One region of the Steroidobacter cummioxidans genome, then DNA from elsewhere that is predicted to be linked to it. Evidence: riboswitches for the same ligand, from Rfam matches in the RefSeq annotation. Region 1 holds a riboswitch; each other region holds the start of a gene.
The links. Region 1 has a riboswitch for cyclic di-GMP ahead of D0550_RS35255 (hypothetical protein). Riboswitches for the same ligand answer to the same signal wherever they lie in the genome.
Positions count from the first base shown of each region.

Region 2: another riboswitch for cyclic di-GMP. It lies ahead of D0550_RS04075 (putative Ig domain-containing protein); the one in region 1 lies ahead of D0550_RS35255 (hypothetical protein).
Region 3: another riboswitch for cyclic di-GMP. It lies ahead of D0550_RS16825 (M23 family metallopeptidase); the one in region 1 lies ahead of D0550_RS35255 (hypothetical protein).

Region 1 covers NZ_LSRW01000001.1:1,505-11,846, forward strand. The annotation lists gene D0550_RS00010 (transglutaminase family protein) at 1-131, opposite strand, end outside; gene D0550_RS00015 (alpha-E domain-containing protein) at 428-1,375, opposite strand; gene D0550_RS00020 (circularly permuted type 2 ATP-grasp protein) at 1,377-2,792, opposite strand; gene D0550_RS00025 (hypothetical protein) at 2,985-3,374, opposite strand; gene D0550_RS00030 (hypothetical protein) at 3,561-3,860, shown strand; gene D0550_RS00035 (hypothetical protein) at 4,128-4,463, shown strand; cyclic di-GMP riboswitch class I at 4,617-4,703, shown strand; gene D0550_RS35255 (hypothetical protein) at 4,880-7,018, shown strand; gene rraA (ribonuclease E activity regulator RraA) at 7,081-7,563, shown strand; gene D0550_RS00050 (lipocalin-like domain-containing protein) at 7,570-8,646, opposite strand; gene D0550_RS00055 (FtsX-like permease family protein) at 8,646-10,342, opposite strand, start outside.
Region 2 covers NZ_LSRW01000005.1:65,994-76,335, forward strand. The annotation lists gene D0550_RS04050 (chemotaxis protein CheX) at 1-239, shown strand, start outside; gene D0550_RS04055 (TonB family protein) at 297-2,105, shown strand; gene D0550_RS04060 (NTP/NDP exchange transporter) at 2,102-3,460, opposite strand; gene D0550_RS04065 (M16 family metallopeptidase) at 3,482-4,954, opposite strand; gene D0550_RS04070 (M16 family metallopeptidase) at 4,966-6,342, opposite strand; gene D0550_RS04075 (putative Ig domain-containing protein) at 6,519-8,363, opposite strand; cyclic di-GMP riboswitch class I at 8,599-8,702, opposite strand; cyclic di-GMP riboswitch class I at 8,856-8,939, opposite strand; gene D0550_RS04080 (fibronectin type III domain-containing protein) at 9,278-10,342, opposite strand, start outside.
Region 3 covers NZ_LSRW01000032.1:27,969-38,310, reverse strand. The annotation lists gene secA (preprotein translocase subunit SecA) at 1-2,084, opposite strand, end outside; gene D0550_RS16825 (M23 family metallopeptidase) at 2,263-3,183, opposite strand; cyclic di-GMP riboswitch class I at 3,366-3,469, opposite strand; gene D0550_RS16820 (DciA family protein) at 3,537-3,863, shown strand; gene lpxC (UDP-3-O-acyl-N-acetylglucosamine deacetylase) at 3,986-4,903, opposite strand; gene ftsZ (cell division protein FtsZ) at 5,191-6,375, opposite strand; gene ftsA (cell division protein FtsA) at 6,512-7,747, opposite strand; gene D0550_RS16800 (cell division protein FtsQ/DivIB) at 7,740-8,561, opposite strand; gene D0550_RS16795 (D-alanine--D-alanine ligase) at 8,558-9,541, opposite strand; gene murB (UDP-N-acetylmuramate dehydrogenase) at 9,534-10,342, opposite strand, start outside.

The DNA of each region.
Region 1 (10,342 bases):
GGCGCAGCCATGCTCCAGCTGAGCGCACGTTGCATGGAATCGCGGCGAGGCGTCAGTCGCAGGTTCTGCACGCTGCGCTTTACCGGCTCGCCGTAGCGGTAGACCGTTTCGTGTCGGATATGTAGCTGCATGCGCGCGCTCCTAGGGCCTGTGAACACTCATTGGATGGGCTGCGACGAGCTATTGCGGTTCAGGGCTAGGCGGGACGACCGCCGTGTGCTCTCTGCACACAAGGGAGGAGCAACGACGTCCTGAACCGCAATAGCTCGTCCCATCAAAGGATATTTATTCATTGAATGGGTTGCGCCTCGAATCGCCTGCCGCTGCGTTACAAAGCTTGCCCGTATCGACATACGGGCTGCGCTTTGCGCCTTGCTGCAGGCGATTGGAGGCGCAACGCAGCCCATCAAATGAGTGTTCACAGGCCCTAGTCGGTGGCCGACACCAGGAAGTCTCGTGATACTCGATCGCCCAGATCGCGCGTGCGACCGAGGAATCGCACCAGATATTCGTGCAGCCCCACCTCGAACACGCTCTCGATGCGGCCGAAGTGCAGCGACGCCTGCAATTCACCGGCCCGCCGTTCGGTCTCCGCCGACTGCGCGTTGCGCACTGACTGCAAATGCATGTGCACTTGAGACATGCAGCGACGCAACGAGCGTGGCATGTCATCGCGCAGGACGAGAAGCTCGGCGACGCGTCGGGGAGTGATCAGGTCACGATAAACGCGGCGATAGATTTCGAACGCGGAGACGGAGTGCAGGAGCGCACTCCACTGGTAGTAGTCCGCCGCGCCGCCTGCTTGCTCGCCGCGAGGCAGCAGCAAGTGATACTTCACATCCAGAATGCGAGCGGTGCTGTCGGCGCGCTCCAGATACGTGCCGAGCCAGGTGAAGTGCCACGCTTCATCGCGCAACATCGTGCCTTGAACGACGCCCCGCGCCACATGCGAGCGATATTTCACCCACTCAAAGAAATTGCCCACTTCTGCCTCAGTGGAAGACCGCAGGCTGGTCCCGCGCATTTCCAGCCAGGTCGCATTCAATGTCTCCCAGATTTCCGAAGTGAGCGTGCCCCGAACGGCACGCGCGTTCTCGCGAGCGGCGCGCATGCAGCTGTAGATGCTCATCGGGTTGTCGCGATCGAATGACATGAACTCGATGACATTCGACGAGGTCACCGCGTCATACCGCTGCCGGAACGCATCCATCAGGCCGATGATGGTGAGGGTCGCGATCCAGCCTTGCTCGAGGATTTCGGCGCCCTGTGGCAGCAACGACATGCGCGAGTTGACGTCGAGCATGCGAGCGAGATTCTCGGCCCGCTCGGTGTAGCGAGCCATCCAGTAGAGGTGATCGGCGGTGCGGCTCAGCATGCTAGCGCTCCAGCACCCACGTATCTTTCGTCCCGCCGCCTTGCGACGAGTTCACCACCAGCGACCCTTCTCTGAGCGCCACTCTCGTCAGGCCACCCGGCACCAATGTGACTTCACGCCCCGACAACACAAACGGCCTCAAGTCGATGTGCCTCGGCGCGATACCCGCATCGACAAACGTCGGGCACGCCGACAGCGCGAGCGTCGGTTGGGCGATGTATCTTTCCGGCGAGCGCAGGATCCGCTGCCGGAACGCCTCCAACTCCGCCTTGCTTGCCGCCGGCCCAATCAACATTCCGTACCCACCTGCGCCATGCACCTCCTTGACGACCAGCTCCGACAGATGCGCGAGCGTGTATGCCAAATCCTCCTTGCGTCGTAGAACGTACGTCGGCACGTTCGACAGCAACGGCTCCTCGCCGAGGTAGAAGCGCACCATCTCCGGCACATAGGGATAAATGGATTTGTCGTCGGCGACGCCTGTGCCAATCGCATTGGCGATCGTCACTCGCCCCGCGCGATAGGCGGCCAACAATCCTGGAATACCCAACATCGAATCCGGCCGAAACACCAACGGATCCAGGAAGTCGTCATCGATGCGTCGATAGATCACATCCACGCGCTGCGGACCGCGAGTGGTACGCATGTAGACGAACTCATCGTCGACGAACAGATCCTGTCCCTCGACCAGCTCGATGCCCATCTGCTGCGCCAGAAAGGCGTGCTCGAAGTACGCGCTGTTGTAAGCACCCGGCGTCAGCAGCGCGACGGTCGGATCGTTCACACCCGACGGCGCAACGCTGCGCAGATTCTCCAGCAACAAATCCGGATAGTGCTCGACTGGGGCCACCGAATGCAGCGCGAACAACTCGGGAAACAGTCGCATCATCATGCGCCGGTCTTCGAGCATGTATGACACGCCCGACGGCACCCGCAGATTGTCTTCGAGAACGTAGAACTCACCCTCGCCGGCACGCACCACATCGACGCCCGCGATGTGCGCATAGATCGAGCCGGGCACGTCGATGCCTTGCATCTCCGGTCGATACTGACCATTGCAAAGCACCTGCTCGGCCGGAATGCGGCCGGCCTGCAGGATCTCCTGCGAGTGATAGATATCGTTGGTGAACGCGTTCAGCGCACGCACGCGTTGCTTCAAGCCGGCGGCGAGATGCTTCCACTCGTTGGCCGGAATGATGCGCGGGACGATGTCGAAAGGAATCAGCCGCTCGGTGCCGGCTTCCTCACCATAGACGGTGAAGGTGATGCCGACGCGATGAAACAACGTGTCGGCCTCGGCGCGCTTGTGCGCAACGCGCTCGCTCGGGGTGCGCGCGAGCCAGGAAGCGAAGGTTCTGTAGTGCTCTCGCACCTCGCCGTCGCTGGCATGCATTTCATCGTACGGAATCGCCGACATCCAGACCTCTGTTGTAGCCGGGCAGCGATGCCATGGCTCGAGCTTGGAGTCGGGATGGAGCGAAAAACGTGCCAGCCGCGAAAGCAGCCAGTTATGGGCGATTTCTGCGCAAATCGCGGCGGGACGCACCACGTAAGGCCCGAATGACGGGCCCCACGCACGATCATGGGGCGCCACGCGCCCCATGGATCATCAAGGCATCTGGATCTTGCCGCCGCCGCGGCCGCCGGTGATGCCCGGCACCGGACCCTGCGGAACCACGAGCTGCGAGGCCTGCTGGCGACGCATTTCCTGGATCTGCTGGACGGTACGCTCGATCGCGGCCTGTGCCGCCGGCGCGAAGCCGATGACCGCGTCAGCCAGCGTCTGCCCCTCGATCTCGAAGCTGATGGGCACCGGACCCATGTTGGTCATGATCTCGGCCTGGCCGATGAACAGCACCGGGCGGGCAGGATCGGCGGAGCCATCGGCGCGCACCGGGGAAAGGCGACGAATCGCACCCACCTTGCGGTCGGTGAAATTGTCTTCCTGGTAGAGCCCCTCGGCGTCCATCTGCGGGTCCTGATTACGATCTTCGGCCATGTGAAACCTCTAATGAATTCGCCCGCTTGCAGCGGGCTACGGTATCGGCGAGTGCTTTATGACAGTAGACCAGTCAGCGTGCCTGGGTTCAAGGCGGTGACAGTCTTCGTCAGGGGGCACAACGCCGTTACAATGGGGCCATCTTCAATGAGAGCAACGGGCGCCAGACGCTCGAGTGACCCCCCCATGCAGGAACCCGACAACCCCTTCAGCGAAGCCTTCGGCAAGGCCGTCGACCTGGGCAACCGGATCGCCGACACGGATGACAAGGCCGACATCTGGGACATCGCCGACGGTCTGCTGGCGGGCGCCGTGCAGTACTGGTTGTACTCGCGGCAACCCTGTTCGGATCCAGAGTGCGAAGAATGCCAGCCCATCAGCACTGCCGAGGGCCGGATCGAGGAGCTGCGCAAACTGATGCGTCAATTCGCCGAAGAAAGCGAATATTTCCACTCGCCCACGGATCGCAATGTCGGCCGCGCCTGAGTAGCCCGGCCACCCGCGCGCGCCCGCTGTCCTCGTGGCGCATCCTTCGCGACGCGCCCAGCATCATGACAGTTGCTCTTTGTCAACGGCCAGTGCGTAAATTTTTTGCGGCGAAAAATAGTTTGGGCGTACGTGCTTGATCCGTAATGAGGCGTAAATGCAACGCCGAAATGCGACGGCGTTTTGCGATCCAGCGCACACCGTCCAATTCGTGTCGCCCTTCACACTTTCGCCCGTGACCTCGTGCGGGAGACCCATGCGGTGGGAATGTTGAAGAACTTGAAGCTCAGACATCGCGCGTACGTGTGCGCATACAACTCGTTTCGATTTGCCGCGCGGCTGCGGGGCGACTTGAGCGAGTTCGCGCCCTCGATCGCCGAGACATTGGAAAGCGTGGGCGATGAGCTCGCTGCGCTGGCGCGTGACAGCTGTCCGACGGAGAACGAGCGTCGTCAGCTGATCGAAGGCCTCGAAGGTGCGCTACGCGCGCTCGGCCTTTCCGATGCTGCGCAGGTTCATATCGTTTCTCAGCTCGCGCCGCGCATCATGGCGGGCGAGCCCGCGAGCGCGAGCAAAGAAGCGTGGACGCGCATGGCGGTGTAACAAAACCGCCAACAACGGACCAGATGAGACATAACCTCAAGGCAAACGCAGCATCTCACTTGTCGCCAAACCCCTTGTCTGCTGAAAGCGACCGGACTTGCTTGACTTATGCCTTGAGCGTGCCGATGATCGAATCGTTCCAAGACGATTGTTAGATTTCCTGGGCAAACTCGCCGAAAGGCGAGGACGCAAAGCTTCCGGTCTAACGGATTCATTTCCTAAGACAGCGGGGTTGCCACGGGGCCGCGACATAATGCGGCAACGGTTTCGCCACAAAAGACAACAGCGAAACCGCCGTGAACGAGCGCGATGCGCATAAGCGCGCTCACTCCCCCCGCCGAAATGAATCGTTCAGCCGCAAGCGCGTCCACCGCACGCGGGCGGTGATCAGCGGCGCAACGGGTCGGGGAAGAAACGTGGAAGACAATACCAGCAAGGTCTATGTCGAGCCGGAAAGCTCACAGCCGCCGCTCGTCTCCCAAAACGCAGGGAGCGGCACGCAGCTGTTCGTCATCAATCTGTGCGCCTCCATCGCACCGGTGCCGACGACGGGTCGTAACATTCCCGGTCTCGAGAATTACAAGCTTTATCAGGTCGCGCGTGTCGAGGATGGACGCACGCGGCATCGTCTGCGCCTCGGCTTCTTCACGAACGAAGCGCATGCTGAACGCGTTCTTACTGTCGTTCGTCAGCAGTATCCAACCGCATTCACAACCAGCCTGAGCGATGAGGATCGCCGCTTCGCGCGCGGCTACTTGCCCGCCTCGACGCCGGCGCCTGCTCCGCGTCCTGCCGTTGCTGTTGTCAACACACCGCCACCCGCTCCCGTCGCCGCAGCGCCAGCTCCGAAAGCTGCGCCTGCTCCTGTCGCTGCAGCTCCCGCTCCGACGAAGGCTGCTCCTGCTCCGGTCCTCGCGCCGCCGGCAGCCGCGCCTGCTAAGGCCGTTGCCAGGCCCGCTCAACCGGCGAAGCCAGCCGCGAAAGCTCCGAGCGACGAAGTCGTGGAGATGACGTGGGAGCCGGACGAAGAAACCAAAGCTGCAGTCACGTCGGCGTCGTTGCCGAAGATCAAAGCGCTCACCGAAGCCCCCGGCCTCGATGAGATGAGCTGGAACGACGATCCCGCTCCCACACCGCTCGCCGCCGCTCCTGCGCCGACACCGTCGAAAGAACCGCTCGCTGTTGGTTTGTTGAGTGGCAAGTTTGCCGCGCTCGATACCAGCAAGCTCAAAATCAAAACCACCGCGCCGGTGCCCGCAGCCGCTGCCGCTGCTGCTAAAAGCAAGGCAGCCACTCCGCCCGCGCCCGTCGCTGTGCCGCCGAAGCTGGATACAGCGCGGAGCGTGCGCGTGCCCGCTCTTACGTTCTCCGATCCTGAACCGACGCCGGCTGCCGCACAGCAGGCGAAAGGATCGAACGAGCCGTATCACGTCGGCAAAGGCCTGAAGATCGAAGATGTCGATACCTTCGAGCTCGACCTCTACGACGAGCCGCCGGCCAAGTCCGCCGCGCCCGCTGCTGCTTCACCGTCGCCCGCCGTAACAAACAAAGCGGCTGCAGCCAAACCCGCCGCTGCGCCGAAACCCGCTGCCGCGAAGCCCGCAGCGCCACCCGTTGCCAAGAAGGCTGAGCCGCCGGCAAAACCGGTCGCACCGCCCGTGGTGAATAAAGCGGCAACGCCGGCTCCCAAGCAGGTTCCGCCAGCGCCAGTGCGCGATACCTCGAATGCGCATCCGAATCTCGACAGCACGCAAACGATCCGCGCGCTGACCAGCGAAGAGCTGAACGACAACGCGCAGGAAAAGTGGTTTGCGATTCAGCTCGCCGCGTCCGAGCAGCCGGTGAATCTGGACACCATGCCGCACCTCGATATCTTCGAGGCGTATCGCTTGTATTCGGTCGCCACGGCGGGCAGCGGCAAGATCGTGCACTCGCTGCGCCTGGGCTTTTTCAAAGAAGCCGTGTCTGCCGAAGCGGTGGCTGGCTATCTCAAAACATTCTTCGCATCGCCGTCGGTGCTGCGCATCAGCGCCGCCGAGCAGCTGCGCTTCAAAGATGCGCCACAACCGCGTCGCGCCGAACCTGAAGAGCCGAAGAACAACGTCGTCGAGCTCAACAACGCCCGCGCCAGTCGCGCGCCAGTCGTGCCGACCATCACCATGGAAGTCGATACGTCGGCCACTGGTGCATTTCGCCCCAATGCCACCGGTGCGTTCCGTCCGAACGCGACGGGCGCGCTGAGCTCCGCCACCGGCACGTTCAAGCCGGGCGCAACCGGCGCCTTCAAGCCCAATGCGACCGGTGCGTTCAAGCTGAACTCCACCGGCGTTCACAAAGCGCTGGACAGCAGGGTTGCCGCCAAAGCCGCCGGCCCCGCAACCAAACGCTCCGAGCCGACTCGCGCAGGCAACACCGGCAAGCACAAGCAGCTCAAGAAGAGCCTGGCCGACGAGCTGTTGGAAGAGGCGCGCGAAGTCGAGTTGTCCGAGAGCGGCGTACGCAAGCTGCCGCAGAGCAACTCGCTGCTGTCGCGCCTGCTCGGCAAGAAGAAGTAGCACTCGCGCAGACCCTCGGGTCTGCGGCAAACTGCCCCGTCTTCTCCTGACGAGGCTGCGCCGTGGACATCAGAACTGCCGACCTGTGCGATCAATTCAGCGACGAGCTGGACATCTGTGAGCCGTTGTTCGGCGATTTCGGCGGACAGATCCAGTTCGGCGGCCCGATCGCCACCATCAAATGCTTCGAAGACAACTCGCTGGTTCGCGAGCTGACCGCTGAAGCCGGCAACGGCCGCGTGCTGGTCATCGATGCCGGCGGCTCCATGCGTCGTGCCGTGGTGGGCGATATGCTCGCCCAGAAGGCCGTCGACAATGGCTGGGCAGGCATCGTCGTCTTCGGCTGCATCCGCGACTCCGCCGCGATGGCCGACATGCCCATCGGCGTCAAAGCGCTCGGCACTCATCCCCTGAAGACCGACAAGCGCGGCGAAGGTCAGCGCGACATCGTGGTTCGCTTCGGCGGCGTAGCTTTTCGTCCTGGCGATTGGCTGTATGCGGACGAGGACGGCGTCATCGTCGCGCGCCGTCAACTGGTCAAGTAACGGCGGTCACAAGCGTATTTTCTTGCCGTAGCCCGTCAGCTCCAGATAACCGCGGCCGATGGGCTTGTCTCCTTCGAATGCACGCACGGCACCTTCCCAATAGATGGTGCCGGTGCTGCCACTGGCGTCGTTCTCCTGATCGTCCATGAGCGGCTTCAAGGTGATGACTCGATCGCCGACGGTCACCTGCCACTCGACCGGATAGCGAACTCCCGTGCGTGAGGAGCGCCAGTAACGCACTGGCTGCCACTCCACGGCTTCTGGTTTGTATGAAACGCCTTCGCTGGCACCGGCAGCCCGCCACTTGGCGGCCGCCCACAGCTCGCTGTCTTCAGCGCCGCGCATTTGAAACATCATCAGTGCGCCGCCATCGTCGAGATTCAAACCGACCCAATCCCAACCCTGTGCGCGCTCATCGACGATCGCGCCGGACCACTCGTGATCGAACCAGGCAACGCCGCGCACGGCTTGTTCTTTGCCGTCGATGGTGACGCGGCCCGTGACGGCGAGCTGAGGCAGGCTGTAGTAGTAACTGGCAGAGCTTGGGTTCGGGCCTTTTTGACTGAAGCCATGATCGCCCTGAAGCAACGGCGATGCCTGGGGCTGCAGCTGCAAGTCGAGCTGCAGGTCATCGGCCCTGGCGATGGCAATGTAACCGTCACCTTCCCTGCGCAGCTGCCAATCGTCGATATGAACATCGAGCGCTCCTTCGGCCGCTTCGGCCAGACCGAAACCCGGGCGCGCCGACTTCTCGTGATGTAACAAGACGCCGCGCTTTGGATCGCTGATCGCCAGGTGAGCGAACAACGCCTGGCGCAGAGCGAAGCGCGAAGGATTGTCGTCGTCGATGCCGGTGCGCGAGCGAAAGAAGGTCAGCTGAAAACCGATCGGCTGATTCGCTGTGCCTTCGAGCCAGCCGGTGACATACCACCACTCCGTCTTGAACTGAGGATGACTGCCCTCGTCGCGGGGAAACTGGATTTGATAACCAGGAACGACGGCGGGATAGACCGCATCGGCACGCGCACCAAACACCACAAGCGTCGCCACAGCGAGCAAACACAGCCCACGCGACAGTCGCATCACCAATCCTCCTTGACCGCGCGCACGACTTCGCCGCCCATCGCCTGTCTGCCACTCACCACCGCGATCAACGCAGCGGCAGCGATCAAAGCCGCGCTCAATCCGGCGAGCAAGCCAACAGGCGCGCTCAAATCCATGCTCCAGTGAAACGATTGCCGGTTCACCACATAGATCAGGATCAAGCTGATGACCGTGCCCGCAATCAATCCGACGATCACGCCAAGCGCACCCAGCACCGAACCCTCGATCGCCAGCATCGTCGCAACCTGCCCGCGCGTAAAGCCGAGGTGTCTGAGCGCGCCAAACTCGCTGCGTCGAGCCAGTACTTGCGCGCTAATGCCCGCGGCGATGCCGAACAAACCGATCGTCACCGCCACCAGTTCCAACAAGTAGGTAATCGCAAACGTCCGATCGAACGCCGCGAGCGACATCTTGCGCAATTCGCCCGGTGTCCGCATGTCGTAGTCAATGCCTGGCGGCAGCAGATCGCGAATGGCGTTGCCAACCTTGCCGATGTCAGCGCCATTGTCGAGCCAGAACCAGACGGTGTTGACTGCGTGGTCGCCGGTTAGAGCCACGTACTCATCGCGCCCCATGACGATGGCACCGTTTTGATGCTCATAGTCGCGCCACACCCCTCGCACGGAGGCGACAACCTGCTTGCCCGCGAGCTCGAACCTGATCTCATCGCCCGCCTCGATCGCGAACAGATCGGACGCCGCCTCGCTGATCCACACCGGCACCGCGCCTGCCGGAATGTCATTGGTCGCGGTGCTCATCATCCACAACGTTTTATCGGGATGATCTCGATTCAGAGATCGCGCGATCAGGGCCAAGGCCGGGCGATCGGCCGATAGCTGCACGCGAGCCAGGCGGTTGTACTCAACATGCTCGACACCCGGCACCTGCGCCATCGACCGGGCCAGCGACTCATCCAGATACGACGACTGCCCAACGTATCCTACGCGCACGTACAAATCCGCCGGCAGGACTTTCTGCGTCCATTGATCGAGCGAATCTCGGAACGATGTGACCATGATGGCCATCGATGCCATCAAGCTGAAGCTGACGATGATGGAAGACACACTCAGCGTCGCATAGCGCGCAGTGCCGGCGATCTGCGCGATGGCAATCTCATAGGGAATGCGACGCCAGCGCGGCGCGTGGCGCAACACGAAGCGGACGACGGAAGGCATCGCGACCACGCAACCAATGAGGAACAGCGCGATAGCAACGAAGCCGGGTAACGGCAATCCCGCGATCGGCGGCAGACTCACGGCGATCGCCGCAAGCACTCCGAGCGTCAGCACCATCCAGCCATGCGGACGCACTTCGCCGCTGGCGATATCACCCGCCTTCAGCGCGCTGGCCGTCGGAACGCGAGCCGCATCGAGTGCCGGTCGTAGCGCACCGGCAACGGCCACGCCAATGCCAAGCAACGAGAACACGGCAACTTCAACGATGTGAACATTCAACCCCGGCGCGAGGCCGCGAAAGTAGCCCGCGCCCAGGTCCGCCCCGAGCGCGCTCAATCCGATTCTCGCGATCATCACACCGAGCACGATGCCAAGTACTGCACCAAGGACACCGACGATCACGCTGCCAGAAAGCATCAGGATCAGCTGCTCGGTGCGAGTCACGCCAATCGCATGCATGACCGCGAACTCGCGACGCCGACGAAGCGCAGCCAACGACT
Region 2 (10,342 bases), on a different contig from region 1:
TGATGCGCATGGGCGAAACCGAGCTGACCCAGGAAAACATGTGCGACCTGGTGGGCGAAGTCGCCAATACGATCTCCGGCAACGCACGTCGCGATTTCGGCAAGGACTTCATGATCTCGGTGCCGACCGTGGTAGCCGGCGAGCCCGAGAAAATCGTCACTCCCGACAACATCCGCTCCTTCGTCATTCCGATCAACTGGCGCAGTCATTCGGCGCAACTGGTCGTTTGTCTCGAGTAGGCCCTGTCGATAACGGCCGGCGAAAGGCGTGACTTTCGCCGGACCTGCGAGGATGAAGTGCCCAGTACGCGGCCCGATGACTTTCTCAATACGGTCCGCACCACGGCGGCGCGGCCGGGTCAGGTCATTGATGTCGTCGTACTGACTTCCGATGCTGGCTTGCTCGCGGCCCTGCAGTCCTCTGCAGGGTCCGAGCACGCTCTGTGGGATGTTCCTTCCGCCGATGCCGCCGTCGACCATCTGGTCGGCGGCCGCTGCGACGTGCTCATTGTCGATCTGGGCTCGCTGCGTGGCGATGTGACCACGCTGCTGGGACGGCTGCAGGCACAATTCCCCGACCTGATCTTCATGGCCACCGGCCGGCGTGAACAGGAAGGCGCGATCGCGTCGTTGCTCAGCACCGGTCGAATCTATCGTTTCCTGCACAAGCCCATCTCGCCGGGTCGTGCATTCCAGTTCCTCAACGCGGCGACCCGTCGCTATAACGAGCTGCGTGATGTGCAGCCCATTGCTTTGCAGACGGTGCGCATCATTGCTCGCAAACGTCCGTATCTCGGCAAAGCGATCGCGGCCGGAAGCGGCGTGCTCGCGGCGGTAGTGGCATTCGGCCTCTGGTGGCATTCACGCGACCAGGGCTTGCCCGCGACATTGCAGACCACGCACGTCGGCGACACGCCGATCGAAGATCAAGTGAAATCCAAGCTGGGCAGCGCGCAGATCGCTTATCTGAGCGGTCGTCTCATCGATCCGCGCGGCGACAATGCCCTGCAGTACTATCGAGACGTGTTGACGCTCGACGCGAACAACGCCGATGCCAAGGCGGGCGTACAGAAAGTCGTCGACACGCTCGAACAACGTGTCATCCAAGCATTGAACGATCGAAATGCGCCTCGCGTCGTGACCACGTGGACAGCGCTGCAACGAGCCGCTCCGAATCATCCACGTCTGGATGCTCTGCGTACGCAGTTGTTGGCTCTGTCTCGTACGACGCCAAAGGCGCCGGCGAGCGTTGCGAACAATCCTCGGCCGCCCACCGGTACGAGCACGGCAGCCCCCACGTCGGCTGGATCAGATGATTCCCCCGCCATTCGCGATACAACTGTTGTGTCCGCCGGGAATTCTGAAGCCGAGCGCCTCGCAGCGGCTGCCGCTGAGCGCGAGTTAGCGGAAGCGATAGCTCGCGAACTTGCTGAGCAGGAAGCCGCGGCGGAAAAAGTCGCAGACGAGAACGATGCGGAGACCGCACTCGCCGAAGCTCAAGGGCCGTCGCTGGCCGAGCAGGTCGCTGCTGTTACCAGTCTTCGCGAACGCGGCGCGCTCATCGCGCCCGCTGGAAACAACGCGTTCGACAACGTAATGTCATTACGCGAGCGTTATCCGGATGCTGAAGAAGTGCGCAGCGAACAGCAGCGCCTGGCATTCGTTCTGCTGGATCGCGCGCGCACCGCACTGGCCGCCGAGAACATTGACGAAGCGGCGACATTGATCGATCGCGCCAATACTCTGATTCCCGGCATGCAGGCAGTTCGCACGCTGCAGGAACAACTGTCGGCCGCCCAGGAACAACGCGACTTCGCCAAGAACGTCGCACTCGCCGCCTCGTTGAAACGCGTTCGAGAAGTCCCGCCGGTTTATCCAAGAGATGCCCAGCGCGCCGGTACCGAAGGCTGGGTGCAAGTCGAATTCACTATTGCGCCGGACGGCAGCACTCGCGACTTGCACGTTCGCGACTCCGCGCCCAAGCAAGTATTCGACAAGGCCGCACTGGACTCCGTGAGCAAATGGCGTTTCGAGCCCATTCGCAAAAACGGCGCGCCGGTGGCCCAGCGCGCCGTGTTGCAAGTCAGATTCGTGCTGAATAACTAGCCGGTAACGCGCCGATCATCCGACTGATTGAGCCGCGTCGCCGCGGGTTGCGAGGCGTTGCCCTGCAGCTTCTCTTTATCCTCGAAGCTGCGCCCCAACCAGTAACCCAGTATCGCCCACAGCGCCGCGACCGCCGCTCCGAGCCAGGCCACCGCGGCGATGCCAAAGCCGGCACCGGCAACCCAATTGTTCAACTGAGCGGACAACGCATCGGACCCGCGATACACCGGCACGTCGACGGTGTTCTTGGCCTTGTACTTCGTTTCTTTGTCCAGCGGGCTCCACAACATCTCTCGACCCGGCCGCACGAACGCATACTCCATCGCGCGACGCGCGATCACGACCACCATCAGCACCTGGAAGGCGCCCGACATGGCCAATCCCGCAAACGCGAAAATCATGATCACCGGCACGAAGGTGATCAGCGCCTTGACGCCGAACTTCTCGGCGATGCGTCCGGTCAGGAAGATCTGCGACAGCACCGTCAGTCCCTGCACGATCCAGTCGAAGCGCGCGAAGATCTGCGTGCGATTCTCCAGGCCGGGGAAATGCTCTTCGACCATACGCAGCTGTTCGAAATACAGCAGGGTATTCACGCACGAGATGCCCACGACGAACAGGGCAATACCCAGCACGTAAGGCGAACGAAGGATGATGGTGATGCCCGCAAATGGATTGCCGCCGATGGGCCGGTCCTCCGCCCGATTGGAAACATCGGTGCGCTCCGACCACACACCGAGCAGCACGCGCTGACAGAAGATCGCAGCAACGAACAGCGACGCACCAAAGAACAACACGCCGCTGTTGCCAATGTACGGCACGGCGATATCCGATATGAACGGCCCCATCAGCGCGCCCGCGCTACCGCCCGCGGCGATCACGCCAAACAGGCGCTTGGTCTGCTGACGATCGAACAGCTCCAGCAGGAAGCTCCAGAACACCGACAGCAGGAACAGGTTCACCACGCTGATGAACACGTAGAAGAACTTGCCCGCGGCCAGATTGATCTCTTTGCCGTGCAACGACAGGCCGGTGAACACCAGCACGACCGCGACGATGCCGTACATCCAGGGCAGGAACCGACTGCGGCGAAAGCGCGCCACCACCACGCCATACAACGGAATGATCAGCACCGACACGATGGAGGTGATGATCCAGATATCGGCCAGCTTGTCGCGACCGATGATGGTGCCGATGGTCTCGCGCACCGGCCGCACCGAGAAGTAACCGCTCCACATGAAAAAGAACAGGAAGAACGCGGCCACCACCGCCCCGATCTCCGCGGGTTGGATCGGCGCGAGGCGTGACAACAACCGTGCAAAAGGCGATGGCGGAGCGTGCGTTGGCGTATTCATGTGTTGTTCTTGCTGAGTGTGTTACATCGGAGTCGCCGACTCGACTGTCCCGTACTTTTCCAGGATTTTGCTGACCTGCGCGGCATCGCCGACTGCGATGATCTGCAGCCGGTCGCGGGCGTAATATTTCTTCGCGACGCGCTGGATATCGGCGGGCGTGATGGCTTCCACACGCTGCGGGTAGGTGTCCCAGTAATCCGCCGGCAACTTGTAGATTTTCTGAGTCGCGAGATTTCCCATGAGCGACAGCGGCGAGTCCAGCGATAGCGCGAAGCGGCCGATCAACGCGCGCCGCGCATTTGTCAGCTCCCGTTCCGATACAGGCTCATTGGCAATGCGTTGCAGCTCCACATCGAGCTCTTGCATCGCGCCCTCGGTCACCGCGGTGCGCACGTCAGTGCTCGCAACCACGACGCCCGGGAAGGTCGTGCCGGTGAATGAACTGTAGACCCCGTACGTATAGCCCTTGTCCTCCCTGAGATTCATGAACAATCGGGACGCCGGGCCGCCACCGAGAATGTGATTCATGACCAGCATGGCGAAGTAGTCCTTGCTGTCTCTTTCGATGCCGAGCGAGCCGACCCACAGCGAGGTCTGCACCGACCCCGGCCGATCGACCAGCAGTACCCGCGCCTTCTGCGGCTCCTTGGGCGGCGGCAACGACACTTTGGTGACATCTGCCTTGGCCCAGTTGCCGAAGTGCTGCTCGAGTTTGGCAACCAGATCTTTCAAGCCGATGTCGCCGTGCGCGATCAGGAACGCATTGTTGGGGCGATAGCGGGCGGCGTGGAAGCTCGCGAGATCGGCGCTGGTCAGTCCTTTGATAACTGCTTCACTCGGCACCACCAGCGCGCCGGGATGCTCGCCATAGATGACGCGCATGAATTGCTCCTGGGCCTGAAAGCCAGGATTGCCTCGCTGGATCTGCAGCTGAGCCAGAAAGCGCGCCCGAAACTTATCCAGCTCCGACGCCGGGAACGTGGGATTGCGCATCACATCGGCCGCAATCGCCAGGGTTGCATCGATGTTGTCGCTCAGGCCGGTCACGGAGACGACGCTCTCGCCCGAGGACGGCCCGGAGCTCGAGGACAAGCTGGCTCCGAGTGTCGCGAGTTGCTCGGCGATGTCGCGACTCGATCGTTGCTTGGTTCCTTCGCGCAGCAGACTCGCCGTCACCATCGCGACACCGCGTTTGTCCGCCGGATCGGCCAGGCCACCGCCATTGAAGTACAGCTGCATCGAGAACGTCGGCAGCTTGTGATCTTCCAGTAGCGACACACGCAGGCCGTTCGACAACACGGCTTCCTGCGGCTTCGGCAACTGTACCCGCAGCGTCTGCGGATTGACCGGCACTTTGCCCTTCAACTCGACGCCTTTGGTCGACGCGCCGGCAGGCGCGGGCGGCGTAGGCGCAGGCGCCTGTGCGGATGCTTGCATGATCACCAGCGATGAGAGCAGCGCGAGCACGGAGTTCTTATGAATGACTTTGTTCATGGCGTGCTCGCTTACGGGCCAGGGGTAGCTGGCGCGGGAGCCGGCGCGGCGATCGGCGCAGGCAACGTCGTCAACACGGTGCGGCCGGTCGGAATCAGATATTTCTTGGCGACTCGCTGCACGTCGGCGCGCGTCACCGCATCGATCTTCTGCAGACGCGTGTTGATCAGGTGCGGATCCTTGTACAGGATGGTGTAGCGGCCCAGAATGTTGGCGCGGTTCTGCGCGCTGCGGATACCCTGCAGATAACCGAGGCGAGTCGCATTGCGTGCCTTCTGCAGCTCCCAATCGGCGATGGGCTCTTCGGTGATGCGTGCGATCTCTTCATAGATCGAGGCTTCGACCACTTCCGGCTTCTGATCCGGCCGCACGGTGGCGATGACATAGAAACCGCCGGTGCCGATGCGCTCTTCGACGTAGCCGCCGATGCTGCTGACCAGCTCTTTCTCCTTGCTGATGCTTTGATACAGCCGCGAGCTGTCGCCGCCCTGCAGGACCGATGACAGCACCTGCAACGCGGCCTGATCCGCATCGTTGCCGACGCCGATCTTGTAGCCGATGAGAATCTGCGGCGCGCGCGCCAGAGCGTCGGTCAGCGTCTCGCGCCGTTCGGCGGTCTGCGGAGCCTCGACCAGATCGACCGCCGGGGGCGCGGGCTGACGAGGAATGTCCTCGAAGTACTTCCGGATCATGGCCAGCGTCTGCTCGCGCTTGAAGTCACCGACGACAGTCAGCACCGCGTTATTGGGCGCGTAGTAGATGCGGAAGAACTCCGCCACGTCGTGCACGCTGGCTGCGTTGAGATCTTCCATCGAGCCGATGGTGGAATGCTGGTAGCCGAACTTGTCGTAGAACACTTCATCGAAGCGCTCGTACGAGCGGCCATAAGGCTGGTTGTCGATCCGCATGCGGCGCTCTTCCTGCACCGCCTGGCGCTGGTTGTCGAGCTTGGCCTGGGTGATGTCCAGCGAGCGCATCCGATCGGACTCGAGAAACAGCGCCATTTCCAGCTGATTCGCCGGCAGCGCCTCGAAGTACAGCGTGATGTCGGAGCTGGTGGTGCCGTTCATGGAGCCGCCGTTGGTCAGCACTTGATAGAAGTGCTCGCCGTCGCCGACGTTCTTCGACCCCTTGAACATCATGTGCTCGAACAGGTGGGCGAAGCCGGTGAGCCCGGGACGCTCGTTGCGGGAACCCACGTCGTACGCGACATTCACGGCGATCACGGGCGTAGTGTGATCTTCGACCAACTGCACCCGCAGGCCGTTCTTCAGCGTGTGCTCGGAAAAATCTACACGAACCGCGGCAGGTGTCGCAGCAATTGCTGGCATGGTGGGCAGCAGGGCGAAAGCGAGAGACAGACAGACGCCGTATCGACGGGGTCTCATGGTGACCACTCCGTTATCGCGGCGCGCGCCGCTTTGGGATTGCAGATCCGGCCGAGAATACATCATTAATTCGACCCATCGATCATCCTGACAGACTCGTCAGATCGGGCCGACGACAAGAAAAAGGCCCGCGCGAAGCGGGCCTTGGAAGGATTCTGCGTGCTCGGTACGGTCGCTTACGGGATGGTCTTCGAGCCCGAGTTGGAGACGTCGCTTTCACCGCCACCGCTGTTGTACGCCTTCACGCGGAAGTACCACGTGCCCGACGTGAGCCCGGTGATCGTGTAACTCGCCGTGCCGGCATTTGCGACCTGGACAGTCTGATCGAGGCTGGTCGCGGTGCGTCCATACACGATCCGATAGCCGGCCAGGTTGGTCAGCGACGAGCCGTCGGTGTTCTGGGTCGGCGGTGTCCACGACAACGTCGCGCTGCCGGTCGACGCTTGCACCACAGTGATCGCAAACGACGGCAGCGAGGCGCTGAGTGTTCCGTCACTCACCGAGATCACGATGTTCGAGTAAGTGCCCGCGTTCGAGGCCGTCGGCGTGCCGGACAAACGTCCCGTCGACGTGTTGAACGACGCCCACGATGGGCGGTTCGCGATGCTGTAGGTCAGCGTGTTGCCATCGGGGTCGTTGCCCGTCGGCTGGAAGTTATAGGCGGCACCCGAGGACACGGTCGTCGCCGGCGTGCCACTGATCGTCGGAGCACGATTGCTCGCGCCGGTGACGTTGATGGAGAACGCGGGCAACGTCGCAGTCAGGTTGCCATCGGTCACGCTGATGCGAATGTTCGAGAACGTGCCGGCCGCAGTGGGCGTGCCGTTCAAGCGGCCCGTCGCCGTGCTGAACTGCGCCCAGCTCGGTGCGTTCTGAATGGAGAAGCTGATGGTGTTGCCATCCGGATCGCTGGCGGTCGGCGTGAACGAATACGCCGCCCCGACGCTCGCGCTCGTCGATGGCGAGCCGGAAATCGTCGGCGCGCGATTGGGCGCGGCCGAGACCACGATCGAGAACGCAGGCAGCGACGTCGAAACGCGGCCATCGCTCACGCTGACGATCAGGTTCGAGTAAGTGCCGATGTCGGTCGTCGACGGTGTGCCGGTCAAAACGCCGGTCGCAGCGCTGAACGTCGCCCAGCGCGGCTGATTGCTGATGCGATAGACCAGCGTGTCGCCATCCGCATCGCTGGCTTGCGGGGTAAAGGTGTACGTCTGCATCGCCTGCACGCTAGTGGTCGGCGTGCCGCTGATGGTAGGCGCGCGATTGTCGAGGCCGCGCACCTGGATGGAGAACGCCGGCAGCGTGACGGTGCTCGTGCCGTCGTTGACGCTGATGCGGATGTTCGAATACGTACCGACGTTCGCTGCGCCCGGCGTACCGCTCAACACGCCACTCTGGGTGCTGAAGGTCGCCCACGACGGACGATTGGACACCGTGAAGCGCAGACGATCGTTCTCAGGATCGGAATACGTGGGTTGGAACAGATAGCGCTGATCCACGATCACCGACGTCGCCGGCGTGCCGGAAATGGTCGGCGGATTATTGGGCGGCGGTGGCGGCTGCGTCCGGCCATTCACCTTGATCGTGAAGGGACCGATGGAGCGCGTGTCGCGGCCATCGGTGACACTGATCGTGATTTCCTGGGAGTCGCCCACGTGGGCGTCTTGCGGCGTGCCGCTCAGGATGCCGGTTTCGGAGTCGAAGCTGGCCCACGCCGGCTGATTGGTGATGAAGAACTCGAGGAAGTCGTCGTCCGCATCGATCGCGCTGGGCTCGAACCGATACGGCTGCCCCGCAGTCGCGGTGGCCGCAGGAATGCCATCCACTTCGGGCGGCTGATTCGCCGGCACCGGCAGCGCCGGATCGTCGGCAGTACCGCCTGCCGGCGGCGACTGCTCGCTGACTGGTCCCGTTACAGCGCCATCGTCACTAGAGTCGCCGCATGCTCCCAATGACGCGGCAATCAACGCCAGCAGGGCCCGCTGCAGGAAGGTTTTCCCGAAAATAGTTGGAATCATTGCTCGTACCTTGGCTTCGCGCACGACAACGACGGTCCGAGGACCGGCGCTGAATCGCGCTGCTGTGTTCCGGAAAAAAGGCAGTCGCCGCAACGCATGCGCGGCGCTCGAAGCGCAAAGAAAGATTGGCGCGCACGGGGGCGTGCGCTATCGGCAGCTTGTTGTCGTTGTTCTTCACACGATCGCGCGTGCACGCGCTCGCAAGGGGCCTTGCGAACGTCGCGACGGTGGCGTCGGTGGCAACCCCGCTGTCGTAGGAGCGCTGCGCATCACACGCAGTGTTCCAGTAGACCGGAGGCTTTGCGTCCCCGCCTTTCGACGGGTTTGCCGATATCACTTTCTGCTGCTCCCAGACTTTATTATCTGGTCGAAAGCGACCGAGGTCCCTTTCGACTTAACTGTGGTCAGTCGACCCCAGGGCCGCAAGGCCTGGTCGAACAGCAGCAAAAGAATAGGAAGGATGACGGCAAGCTCGGTGACGCTGAAGAGCTGGCCGGCAACCCCGCTATCCCCAGCATCGCTGTAGGACCGGAGGCTTTGCGTCGCCGTCTTTCGACGGTTATGCCCTGGTGAAGCGTTGTTCGTTCGGTTCGCGTCCCTCACCCACTCTCGCCGCCGTGAAGGCCGCGTCCAGTAGAGCCGGTGCGATTCGACGAAATCGATTGAACAAAACTTCGTGGTCGGAGCGGAGTTAATCGTAGGGATTTTGTTTTTGCAATTGTCGGTAGTGACCGACAGCGCGGCGGTGGAAATGTCACCGCTAATTCACATAACCGCGCCAGAATTCAGACGCGAGTGCAACGTGCTGCGCGCACTGCTGCTGTGCATGCGCGCAAACATTTAACAATGCCGAAAAACAAAGCGGCGGCTGGATCGCTCCAGCCGCCGCTGCACTATCGAGCCAGCAGTGCTTGTTACCGCACGACCTTCGACGAGACGTTCGAGTTCGCGCTCTCCGAGCCGTTGCTGGTGTAAGCACGCACCGAGAAGTAGTAGGTGCCCGGCGAGAGATTGCTGATGGTGTAGCGCGTGATGCCCGCGTTCGCCACCTGGATCGTCTGCGTCATCGCACTGGCGCTGGTGCCGTACGAAATGCGGTAACCGGCCAGGTTGCCCAGCGAGCTGCCGTCGGTGTTGGTGGTCGGCGGAGTCCAGCTCAGCGTCGCGCCGCCATTCGACACATCGACCACGCTGATCGAGAAGGCCGCCAACGAAGTGGTCGCACGACCGTCGCTCACGCTGATCGTGATGTTGTTGTACGTGCCGACCTGCGAGGCGCTCGGCGTGCCGGACAGCTGACCGGTGCTGGTGTTGAACGTGGCCCAGCTCGGACGATTCGCGATCGAGTAGGTCAGCGTGTTGCCATCCGGATCGCTCGCGGTCGGACGGAAGCTATAGGCGCTGCCCGCGTTGACCGAGCGAGCCGGCGTGCCGCTGATGACCGGCGCGCGATTCGTGCTGTTCGTGACGTTGATCGAGAACGCCGGCAGCGAAGTCGTTGCCGTGCCATCGCTCACACGAATCTGGATGTTGCTGAAGGTACCGGTTGCGGTCGGTGTGCCGCTGAGACGACCGGTCGAAGTGTTGAAGGTCGCCCAGCTCGGACGATTGGTGATGGTGTAGCCGAGCGTGTTGCCGTCGGGATCGTTGGCAGAGGGCTGGAAACTATAGGCAGTACCGACCGTCGCGGTCGTCGCCGGCGTGCCGCTGATCGTCGGCGCGCGATTGGCAATCGTGCCGGTGGTGTTCACCGTCACCGAGAAGGCCGGCAGCGATACCGTGTTCACGCCGTCGGTGACGCGCAGGATGATATTGTTATAGACGCCGGGCGACTTCGGGTAACCCATGAGCCGGCCGCTGTTCGGTGCCAGCACCATCCAGCCCGGCTTGTTCACGAGCGTGAACTTCAGCGGGCGGCCTTCCGGATCGGCTGCGCTCGGCAGAAAGTTGTACGAGGTGTTGGCCTTGATGACCGCCGG
Region 3 (10,342 bases), on a different contig from region 1:
TGCTCTTCCAGGCTGCCGGGCGACACGTGCCGATCGATCAACGCATTGACCACCTCCTGACGAATGCCGGCGATGGCATCGCCCACTTCCTCGGCGGCCATGAGATCGGTGCGCTGGTTGTAGATGACCTTACGCTGATCGTTGGCGACGTCGTCGTACTCGAGCAGGTTCTTACGAGCATCGAAGTTGTGGGCTTCGACCTTGCGCTGGGCGCGCTCGATCTGTTTCGAGAGCATGCGGCTCTCGATCACTTCGCCTTCCTTCATGCCGGCGGTCTGCAGCCAGCGTTTGACGCGCTCGGGATCGCCGAAGATGCGCATCAAGTTGTCTTCGAGCGAAAGATAGAAACGGCTCGAGCCCGAGTCACCCTGACGACCGGAACGGCCGCGCAGCTGGTTGTCGATACGACGGGATTCGTGACGCTCGGTGCCGACGATGTGCAGGCCGCCGGCGGCGAGCACTGCCTCATGACGCTGTTTCCACTCCTCGCGCACGCGGGCCTTGGTCGCATCATCGACTTCGCCCATGCCCTGCAATTCGACTTCCAGGTTGCCGCCGAGCACGATGTCGGTACCGCGGCCGGCCATGTTGGTAGCGATGGTCACTGCGCCGGGACGGCCGGCCTGTGCGACGATCAGCGCCTCGCGCTCGTGCTGCTTGGCGTTCAGCACCTGGTGCGGAATCTGTTCTTTTTCGAGCAGCTTCGACAGCAGCTCGGAAGTTTCGATGGACGTGGTGCCCACCAGCGCCGGCTGGCCGCGCGACACGCAGTCGCGAATGTCCTCGATGATGGCTGCGAACTTGTCGTTCTGCGTCAGATACACGAAGTCGGGATGATCTTTGCGGATCATCGGCTTGTTGGTCGGAATCACCACCACTTCCAGCCCATAGATCGACTGGAATTCGAACGCTTCGGTATCGGCCGTACCGGTCATGCCGGCCAGCTTCGAATACATGCGGAAGTAATTCTGGAATGTGATCGAGGCGACCGTCTGGTTCTCTTCGCGAACCCGCACGCGCTCTTTCGCTTCGATGGCCTGATGCAGACCGTCCGACCAGCGACGGCCCGGCATGGTGCGGCCGGTGAACTCGTCGACGATGACCACTTCGCCGTTGCGCACGATGTACTCCACATCGCGGTGGTACAGCGAGTGAGCCCGGAGCGCCGCATTCAAGTGATGCATGATGCGGATGTTGGCCGCGTCGTACAGGCTCTCGCCCGCCTGCAACAGACCGGCTTCGGCAATCAGCTGTTCGGCGTGCTCATGGCCGGTGTCGGACAGATGCACCTGGCGAGACTTCTCGTCGGCCCAGTAGTCGCCCTCGCCTTCCTCGCTTTCCTGACGCTGCAGCTTCGGCGCCAGCTCGTTGATCCGCAGGTAGAGCTCGGTGCTCTCCTCAGCGGGTCCGGAAATGATCAGCGGCGTGCGGGCTTCGTCGATCAGGATCGAGTCCACTTCGTCGACGATGGCGTACGCGAGCCCGCGCTGCACGCGGTCCTCGAGCCGGAACGCGAGGTTGTCGCGCAGGTAGTCGAAGCCGAATTCGTTGTTGGTGCCGTAGGTGATGTCGGAGTTGTAAGCGGCGCGCTTCTCCTCCGGGCTCTGGCCGCTCTTGATCACACCGACGGTCAGGCCGAGGAAGCGATAGACCCGGCCCATCCACTCCGCGTCACGCGAGGCCAGGTATTCGTTGACCGTGACCACGTGCACGCCCTTGGCGGGCAACGCATTCAGGTAGGCACCCAGCGTCGCCATCAGCGTCTTACCTTCACCGGTGCGCATTTCGGCGATCTTGCCCTGATGCAGCACGGTGCCGCCGATGAGCTGAACGTCGAAATGCCGCATGCCCAGCACTCGGCGGGCAGCCTCTCGGGTCGCGGCAAAGGCCTGGGGCGCAATGTCGTCCAGGGTCTTGCCCTGGGCCAGCAACTGACGGAACTCCGCCGTCTTGGCCTGCAACTGCTCGTCGGACAGCGCCCGGAAGGATTCTTCCAGGGCATTGGTCTTGTCGACGATCCGGGAATAACCGCTCAGAAGCCGCTGATTGCGACTGCCGAACAGCTGGGTCAGCCAATTCGCCACGCTGAAACTCCGGGGATGGGGCCGTCAGGGCCCACAAAAGCCTGTTGGGAAAAGCCCATTATTGTACACGCGCGCCCGGCGACTCTAATTACGGTCTCGCCAGCTGCATGCTGGAATGGCCGGGGCGCCGCATGGCTTGGGGCGGCTTACCGCGAAAACAAGCTGAAGAAGCGCTTTTTTACCGACGCACGAATGTCATCGGATCCACGGCGCGGCCCTGCTTGAGCACCTCGAAATGCAGGTGCGGGCCGGTGGAGCGGCCAGTCGAGCCGATCAGCGCGATGGCCTGGCCTTTCTGCACGGTGTCGCCGACCTGCACCAGCGCCTTGGAATTGTGCGCGTAGCGGGTGACGTAGCCGTTGCCGTGATTGATCTCCACTGTCCGGCCGTAGCCGAAGCGCTCCTTGGAATAAGTCACCACGCCCGAGGCGACCGCCACCACCTGCGAGCCAGCCGGGCCCGCGAAGTCGATGCCGCGGTGATAGGCGTTACGACCAGTGAATGGATCGGCGCGATAGCCGAAGTGCGAGGAAATCCAGCCCTGCAACACCGGCCGGCCGTCCGGCACCACCTGGCGGCTCAGGTTGCGCGTGGAAATCATGCTTTCCAGCACGCTCAGCTGGCGCTCGCGGTCGCGGATCTGGTTGGTCAGGTCATCGAGCATGGCGGTCAGCTCGGGGGCGGCGACGGTGGCACCTTCCACCAGGCCTTCGGGACCGCCGACGGCGGGCTCGCTATCGAAATTGAATTCGCCCTTGTCGAGATTGGCCATCTCGGTGAGCCGGCGGCCCAGGGCATCGAGGCGGATCACGTGCGCATTCATCTGGCCGACGCGGCTGGTCAGCGCATCGAGCCGTTCTTGCAGATCGCGCCGGGCATTGGCCACTTCGAGCCGCTGCTGCTCCAGTTTCGCGCCCCACTCCGTAACCTGCGCGGCCGGGTTGAGAATGAAACCGCCGCGACCGAGCTGGATGCCGGCGAACAGCACGCCGGCCAGCACTATCGTCACAGTCGCTATCGTCACCGTCATCGCCAAGGGGCGGCCAAGCTCGAACTGGCGAGCCTTGCCGAAGCGCCTGGAGAACACGATGACGTTCATTTGATCACTACCTTCTCTCTTTCGCGCCCTAAACGGCCAGTTTCCACTGACGGCACGATAAAACGTTCACACCCGCCTTGAACTTGCCCGCTTCCAGCGACAAGGTTCGCGACGTGACGAGCCGGTTTGATGGCCCGAGCAGAACTGCGGTGGACGTAGAACCGAATGTTCGAGTTGTACATCCTGGCAACCCCGCTATCGTGGCGCGGCCCGCGATGTGCGTACCTGCAGCCGTAGACCGGTGGCTTTGCGTCCCCGCCTTTCGACGGGTTTGCCCTTAACAGTGCCCGGAATATGCATAACGTAGTGTCCAAAGATCAAGCGCCTGGCGCGCATATTGACGCTTTCAGCGTATGACTGATCGTTTCAAACCGCTGGGCGAGACCGTTGGCCCGTTATTCGCGCAACTCGAGCAGCGCGTGGCAGCACACGTCGAGCTGACCGAGCGGATCCGCGCCGCGCTCACAGGTCCGGAAAAAGATCATGTGGTGTCAGCAAGTTGCCGCGGCGACACGCTCGTGGTGCTGGCGGATTCGGCGGCCTGGTGCCCGCAGATTCGTTATGCCCAGGCGCAGCTGTTGGAAGTGTTAAATGCGTCGCCTGCCAGCGAAGGTGAGAGGCAGGTCACAAAAGTAAAAGTTCGCGTCGGCAGGAAGCTGCGCGACTCGACTGAGCGTTAACGGCAGATTTTCGCGCTGACCGGCTGACTGGCCAGCCACAGCGAGAACTGAACCGGCTGTGGCATGCGTATGCTGCTTAATAACAGCGGCACCCGCGGTCCGATCAAGCAGCAGCTCACTTCTTAAGCGCTGACCATCGCGGCCGCAGGTACATAAGAGATCGGCGAGTCTTTCGGGTTATCGAAAGTCACCGGCTGCCACGCGTTCGGCGTGTTGATCAGCTTGCGGACCAGCTGATTGTTGAGCGCGTGGCCGGATTTGTGGCCGCTGAATTCGCCGATCAGGCTCTTGCCGAGCAGGTACAGATCGCCGATGGCGTCGAGGATCTTGTGTTTGACGAACTCGTCCTCGTAGCGCAGGCCGTCTTCGTTCAGCACGCGGTACTCGTCCAGCACGATGGCGTTGTCCATGGTGCCGCCCAGCGCCAGATTCTTCGAGCGCATGTATTCCAGGTCGCGCATGAAGCCGAAGGTGCGCGCGCGGCTGATCTCTTTCAAATAGGAGGTCGTGGAGAAGTCCATCGACGCGGTCTGCGAGCGCTTCTTGAACACCGGGTGGTTGAACTCGATTTCCATGTTCACCTTGAAGCCGTTGTACGGCTCGAAGCGCGCCCACTTGTCACCATCGCGCACTTCCAGCGGCGCGAGGATGCGGACGAAACGTTTCGGCGCGGGCTGCTCTTCGATGCCCGCCGACTGCAGCAGGAACACGAACGGACCGGCGCTGCCGTCCATGATGGGGACCTCTTCGGCGGACAGGTCCACATAGGCATTGTCCAGGCCGAGACCGGCAAATGCCGACAACAGATGTTCGACTGTCGAGACCCTGGCCTCGCCATTGAACAGGGACGTGCCGAGCGTGGTATCGCCGACGTTTTCGGCATACGCGCGCACGTCCACCGGCTCATTCAGATCGGTGCGACGGAACACAACGCCGGTGTCTACCGGCGCCGGACGCAGCACCATCAGCACTTTTTTACCGGAGTGGAGGCCGACGCCGGTCGCGCGGATGGTGTTCTTGAGGGTTCGTTGTCGCAGCATGAGGGGTTCCAAGCGGCGCAGACCCTAACACTGCCGGCAAGTGAACGGCAAGCCTCTGACTTGCCGTTACTTTTGCTGACATTGAAAAAGGACTTTCACCGCTCACGAATGAATCGACTTGCCAACCTGCAACGAAGTTCCAGCGGCACCATGCATGTTCCCCATGTAACTCATAGAGAGAGTTGGTACCGCCCGCCGCAGATCTCCCGCGGGATTTTTCCCCGGCCGTGCTCCTTGGGCCGCACAGCCTTCGGGTCAGCAGTCGTGCTTCATCGGGCCGTTCCGCCTCAATCCGCCTGCCGACGCAAAAACGCCGGAATATCCAGCATCGACGTATCTTCAGCGGTCAGACCGTCGCCGACCGCGCGACGAGCGGCACCTGCGTGCGGATCGCGCTGGTTACGGATATAGGTCGGAACGTGCAGATCGTCGAGCGTGGGCACGCTGCCACGACGGCCGCCGGGGATGGCGGTCATGCGACGCGTATCCTGCTGCGGCGCCTGCATCTGCGTCCCCGGACGACCGATGCCCGTGGCCACGACGGTCACGCGAATCTGCTCGCTCATTTCCGGATCGATCACGCAGCCGACGACCACGTTGGCGTCCTCGGAGGCGTACTGCTTCACCGTATCGCCGACGATGCTGAACTCGCTGGTACGCAGGTCCATGCCGGCGGTGACATTGATCAGCAGGCCATGCGCGCCCTGAAGATTCACATCTTCCAGCAGCGGGCTGGAAACAGCGGCTTCGGCAGCTTCACGCGCACGATTCTCACCGCGAGCGATGCCCGTGCCCATCATGGCCATGCCGGTTTCGGCCATCACGGTACGCACGTCGGCGAAGTCGACGTTGATCATGCCGGGACGGGTGATCAGTTCGGCGATGCCCTGCACCGCGCCCTGCAACACCTGATTGGCCGACTTGAACGCGTCGAGCAAAGTCACATCGCCGCCCAGTACGGTCAGCAGTTTCTGGTTCGGGATGGTGATCAGCGAGTCGACATGTTTGCTCAACTCGGCGAGGCCACGCTCCGCGGAGCCGTGACGCTTCCGGCCTTCCATCTCGAACGGCCGGGTCACGACCGCGACGGTGAGAATGCCCAGTTCCTTCGCGACCTGCGCCACGACCGGAGCCGCGCCCGTGCCGGTGCCACCGCCCATGCCGGCGGTGATGAACAGCATGTCCGAGCCTTCGATCATTTCGATGATGCGGTCACGATCTTCCATGGCGGCCTGACGGCCCACTTCCGGATCGGCGCCTGCACCCAGGCCCTTGGTGATGTTGCAGCCGATCTGCAGACCGACTTTCACCTTGGAGTGCTTCAACGCCTGCGCGTCGGTGTTGATGCAAATGAAATCCACGCCTTCGATACCGGCCTGGATCATGTGAGCGACCGCGTTTCCGCCGCCGCCGCCTACGCCAATCACTTTGATGACGGCGCCTTGGTTTTCTGTATCAGCAAGTACAAACATCGTTAGTCCCCTCAATGTCAGCGAGACAAAGCAAATTGCGACTCAACGTACGGCCGGTTCAGAGGCCCGCCGCACGCTCCACCTTCCCCACTCATCCCCTTGTTGTGGCCAGGTCCCTGGCGCATCGTCTCGGTCATCAGAAATTTCCTTGAAACCAAGCTTTCATGCGATCGAAGGTGCCGCGCACGTTGCCGCCCAGCGGCAACTCGCGACGCCCGCGCAGATAATTCTCCCGGCCGTACAGCAGCAGGCCGACGCCGGTCGAATGAATCGGATTGCTCACCACATCCACCAGCCCGGTGATGTGCTGCGGCACGCCCAGGCGCACCGGCATGTGAAACACTTCCTCGGCGAGCTCGACGGCGCCTTCCATCTTCGCGCTGCCGCCAGTGAGCACGACGCCCGCGGCGATCACTTCCTCGAAGCCGGAGCGGCGCAGCTCTTCGCGCACCAGAGCAAACAATTCCTCGTAACGAGGCTCGACCACTTCGGCGAGCGTCTGCCTCGCCAGCCGCCGCGGCGGACGATCGCCCACGCTCGGCACTTCGATGGTCTCGTCCGAGTTCGCGAGCTGCGACAACGCGCACGCGAACTTCATCTTGATCTCCTCGGCGTACTGCGTCGGCGTGCGCAGACTGACGGCGATGTCGTTCGTCACCTGATCGCCCGCGATCGGCAGCACCGCGGTGTGACGAATTGCGCCGCCCGAGAACACCGCCAGATCGGTCGTACCGCCACCGATATCGACGAGACAGACACCCAGTTCCTTCTCATCGTCGGCCAGCACCGAGTACGCCGAGGCGAGCTGCTCGAGCACGATGTCCTCGACGGTCAGCCCACACCGCTGCACACACTTCACGATGTTCTGTGCCGCACTGTCAGCGCCCGTGACGATGTGAACTTTCGCTTCCAGTCGTACGCCCGACATGCCGATGGGCTCGCGGATGCCTTCCTGGCTGTCGATCAGAAATTCCTGCGGCAGGATGTGGAGGATCTTCTGGTCGGCCGGGATCGCGACGGCGCGTGCCGCGTCGATCACGCGGTCGACGTCCTCAGCCGTCACCTCTTTGTTCCGAATCGCCACGATGCCGTGCGAGTTCAGGCTGCGCACATGGCTGCCGGCGATGCCCGCGTACACCGAATGAATCTCGCAGCCGGCCATCAGCTCGGCCTCTTCCACCGCGCGCTGAATGGACTGCACCGTCGACTCGATGTTCACGACGACGCCACGCTTCAGTCCGCGCGAAGGATGCGAGCCCAAGCCCACCACTTCGATGCGGCCTTCGTGATTGACCTCGCCGACGATGGCGACCACCTTGGAGGTGCCAATGTCGAGGCCGACGATCAGATTGCGGTCATTCTTCCTAGCCATCGGCACGAGATTCCTCGGCGTCGCGCGCGACGCGGGTAGGAGCGTTCCAGCCGACGGAGAAGCCGTTGCTGTAACGCAGATCTACGTAACTCACTTCCGCTGCTCGAGCGGCCACGACCGGGCTCGCCACAGCGATGAACCTTTCCAAGCGGGCCGGCACGTCCTGGCGACCCAGACGCACGATCACGCCGTTGCCAAGGGTCAGCTGCCACGCGCCACGCGCGTCCAGCTCGACTCTGCTCAAGCGCATGCCCACACCCAACAGACGCGGATACGTGTCCAGATAAAGCTTCGCGACCTGACCCTCCGTGCCCGGCGGGCCCACCAGCTGCGGCAACTCTTGCGGAATGTGCCGCGAGTCTTTCAGAAACAATTCGCCGCGCGTGTTCATCAACCCCGACTCGCCCCAGCGGGCTGCTGCGACATGCTCGGTGATGAACACACGCACACCGTTCGGCCACTTACGCTCGACCCGCGCGCGATCCACCCAGGGAATGGTCTCCAACGCACCGCGCAGCGCATCCAGATTGACGGACAGAAAGCCCGAGCCACGAAACGGCGCGACCGCGGCTTCGATCTGCATCGGCGCGACGCGCTGAAATTGCCCGCCGACTTCCACCTTGCCAATCGGTCGATCGAACGAGACCGCCAGGCCCCACACCATCACTGCGATGCCGCTCAACAACGCAACCACGCCAAGCGCAGGACGCAAGCCACCATTGGTCAACCACGTGACCATGGGTTGCAGCCGGCCGAGCAGATCGAGCTGCTCGCCAGCGGCCTTGCGACGGTTGCGCTTGCGGGTGCCCATCATGAACGGGGCGCTCCTTGGCCTTCACGCGGCAGACTGGTTTCCAACACGCGCCACACCAGCTCATCGAACTCGATGCCGAACGCCTGCGCAGCCTTGGGCACCAGCGAATGACTGGTCATGCCGGGCGCCGTGTTCACTTCCAATAAGTAGAACTTGCCGCTGGCCCGATCGCGCATCACATCGACACGACCCCAGCCATGGCAGCCGGCGGTGCGGAAAGCTTCGAGCGCAAGCGCACGAATCTCGTCCTCAGCGGCGCCTTGCAAGCCCGGGCAGATGTACTGCGTGTCCTCGGCTTTGTACTTGGCGTGATAGTCGTAGTACTCGCCTGCCGGCACGATGCGAATGCTGGGCAACGCCACGTCGCCGAGAATGCCGACCGTCAGCTCATCGCCCACGATCAACTGCTCCATCAACATCTCGCCTTGATAGCGCGCGGCCAGATCCACCGCCTGCTGCAAGTCCGTCTCTTTGAACACGCGGCTCACGCCGACGCTCGAGCCTTCGCACGCGGGCTTCACGATCACCGGGAGACCGAGGTGGTTGGCTGCCGTCGCTACGTCGCCGTTGCGAGACAAGCGTGCATATCGCGGCGTCGGCAAACCCAGCGACAGCCACACCTGCTTGGTGCGGATCTTGTCCATCGACAGCGCCGAGCCCAAAACATCGGAGCCTGTGTATGGAATGGCGAACGCGTCCAGCAGACCTTGCAGAATGCCGTCTTCGCCGCCGCCCGCATGACCGTGCAGGATGTTGAACACGCGCTGGCAACGCTTGTTCACCAACTCATCGACCAGCGCAGCGATGCCATCGACTTTGTACGCGTCGACGCCCTGGCGCTGCAGCGCATCCAAACAATTGCTGCCGCTGTCCAGCGACACTTCACGCTCGCTCGAGGTGCCGCCCATCAGCACGGCGACGCGGCCGAACTCCTTGGCGTTGCTGATGCGCTTGCGTCCAATCTTGTTTGCTTCAGCCATTACTCACCTCGCCCACGATGCGCACCTCAGTGTTGAGTCGCACACCCTGTTTTTGTTCCACCGTCTGTTGCACGTGACGGATCAATTGTTCGATATCGGCTGCCGTCGCCGTGCCGTCGTTGACGATGAAGTTCGCGTGCATCTCCGACACGCGCGCACCACCCATGCGAAAACCTTTCAGCCCGCACGCTTCAATCAAGCGCGCAGCGTGATCGCCCGGCGGATTCGTGAACACCGAGCCGCACGACCACTCTTGAATCGGCTGCGTCGCCTTGCGCTTCGCGAGCAGCTGACGAATGTCGTCGTTGCTCACACCCGGGCGCAGCTCGAAACGCAACAGCGCGCCGAGAAACCATTCGTCGCTCGGGCCCGACACGTGCCGGTAACCGACGGTGTAATCCGATGCCGGTCGCTCATGACGCACGCCATTGCGATCGATGGTTGCGACCGCCACCACATGCCGCCACGTTTCTCCGCCGAACGCGCCCGCATTCATCGCCAGCGCGCCACCGAGCGTGCCGGGAATGCCTGCGAAGAATTCCGCCGGGCCCAAGCCCCATTTGATGCATTGTTTGGCGAGCTTCGCGCACGCGACGCCGCTGCCACACCACACCTCGTTCTCGCCACGACGGTCGAGCTCATCGAAGATGCCGTGCGTCTCGATCACCGCGCCGCGCACGCCGCCGTCGCGAACCAGCAAGTTGCTGCCCAAACCGATCCACATCACCGGCGTGCCGGACTTCAGCCCTTGCAGGAAGCCGGACACATCGGTCGCGTCGAGCGGCGAGAAGAACAAATCCG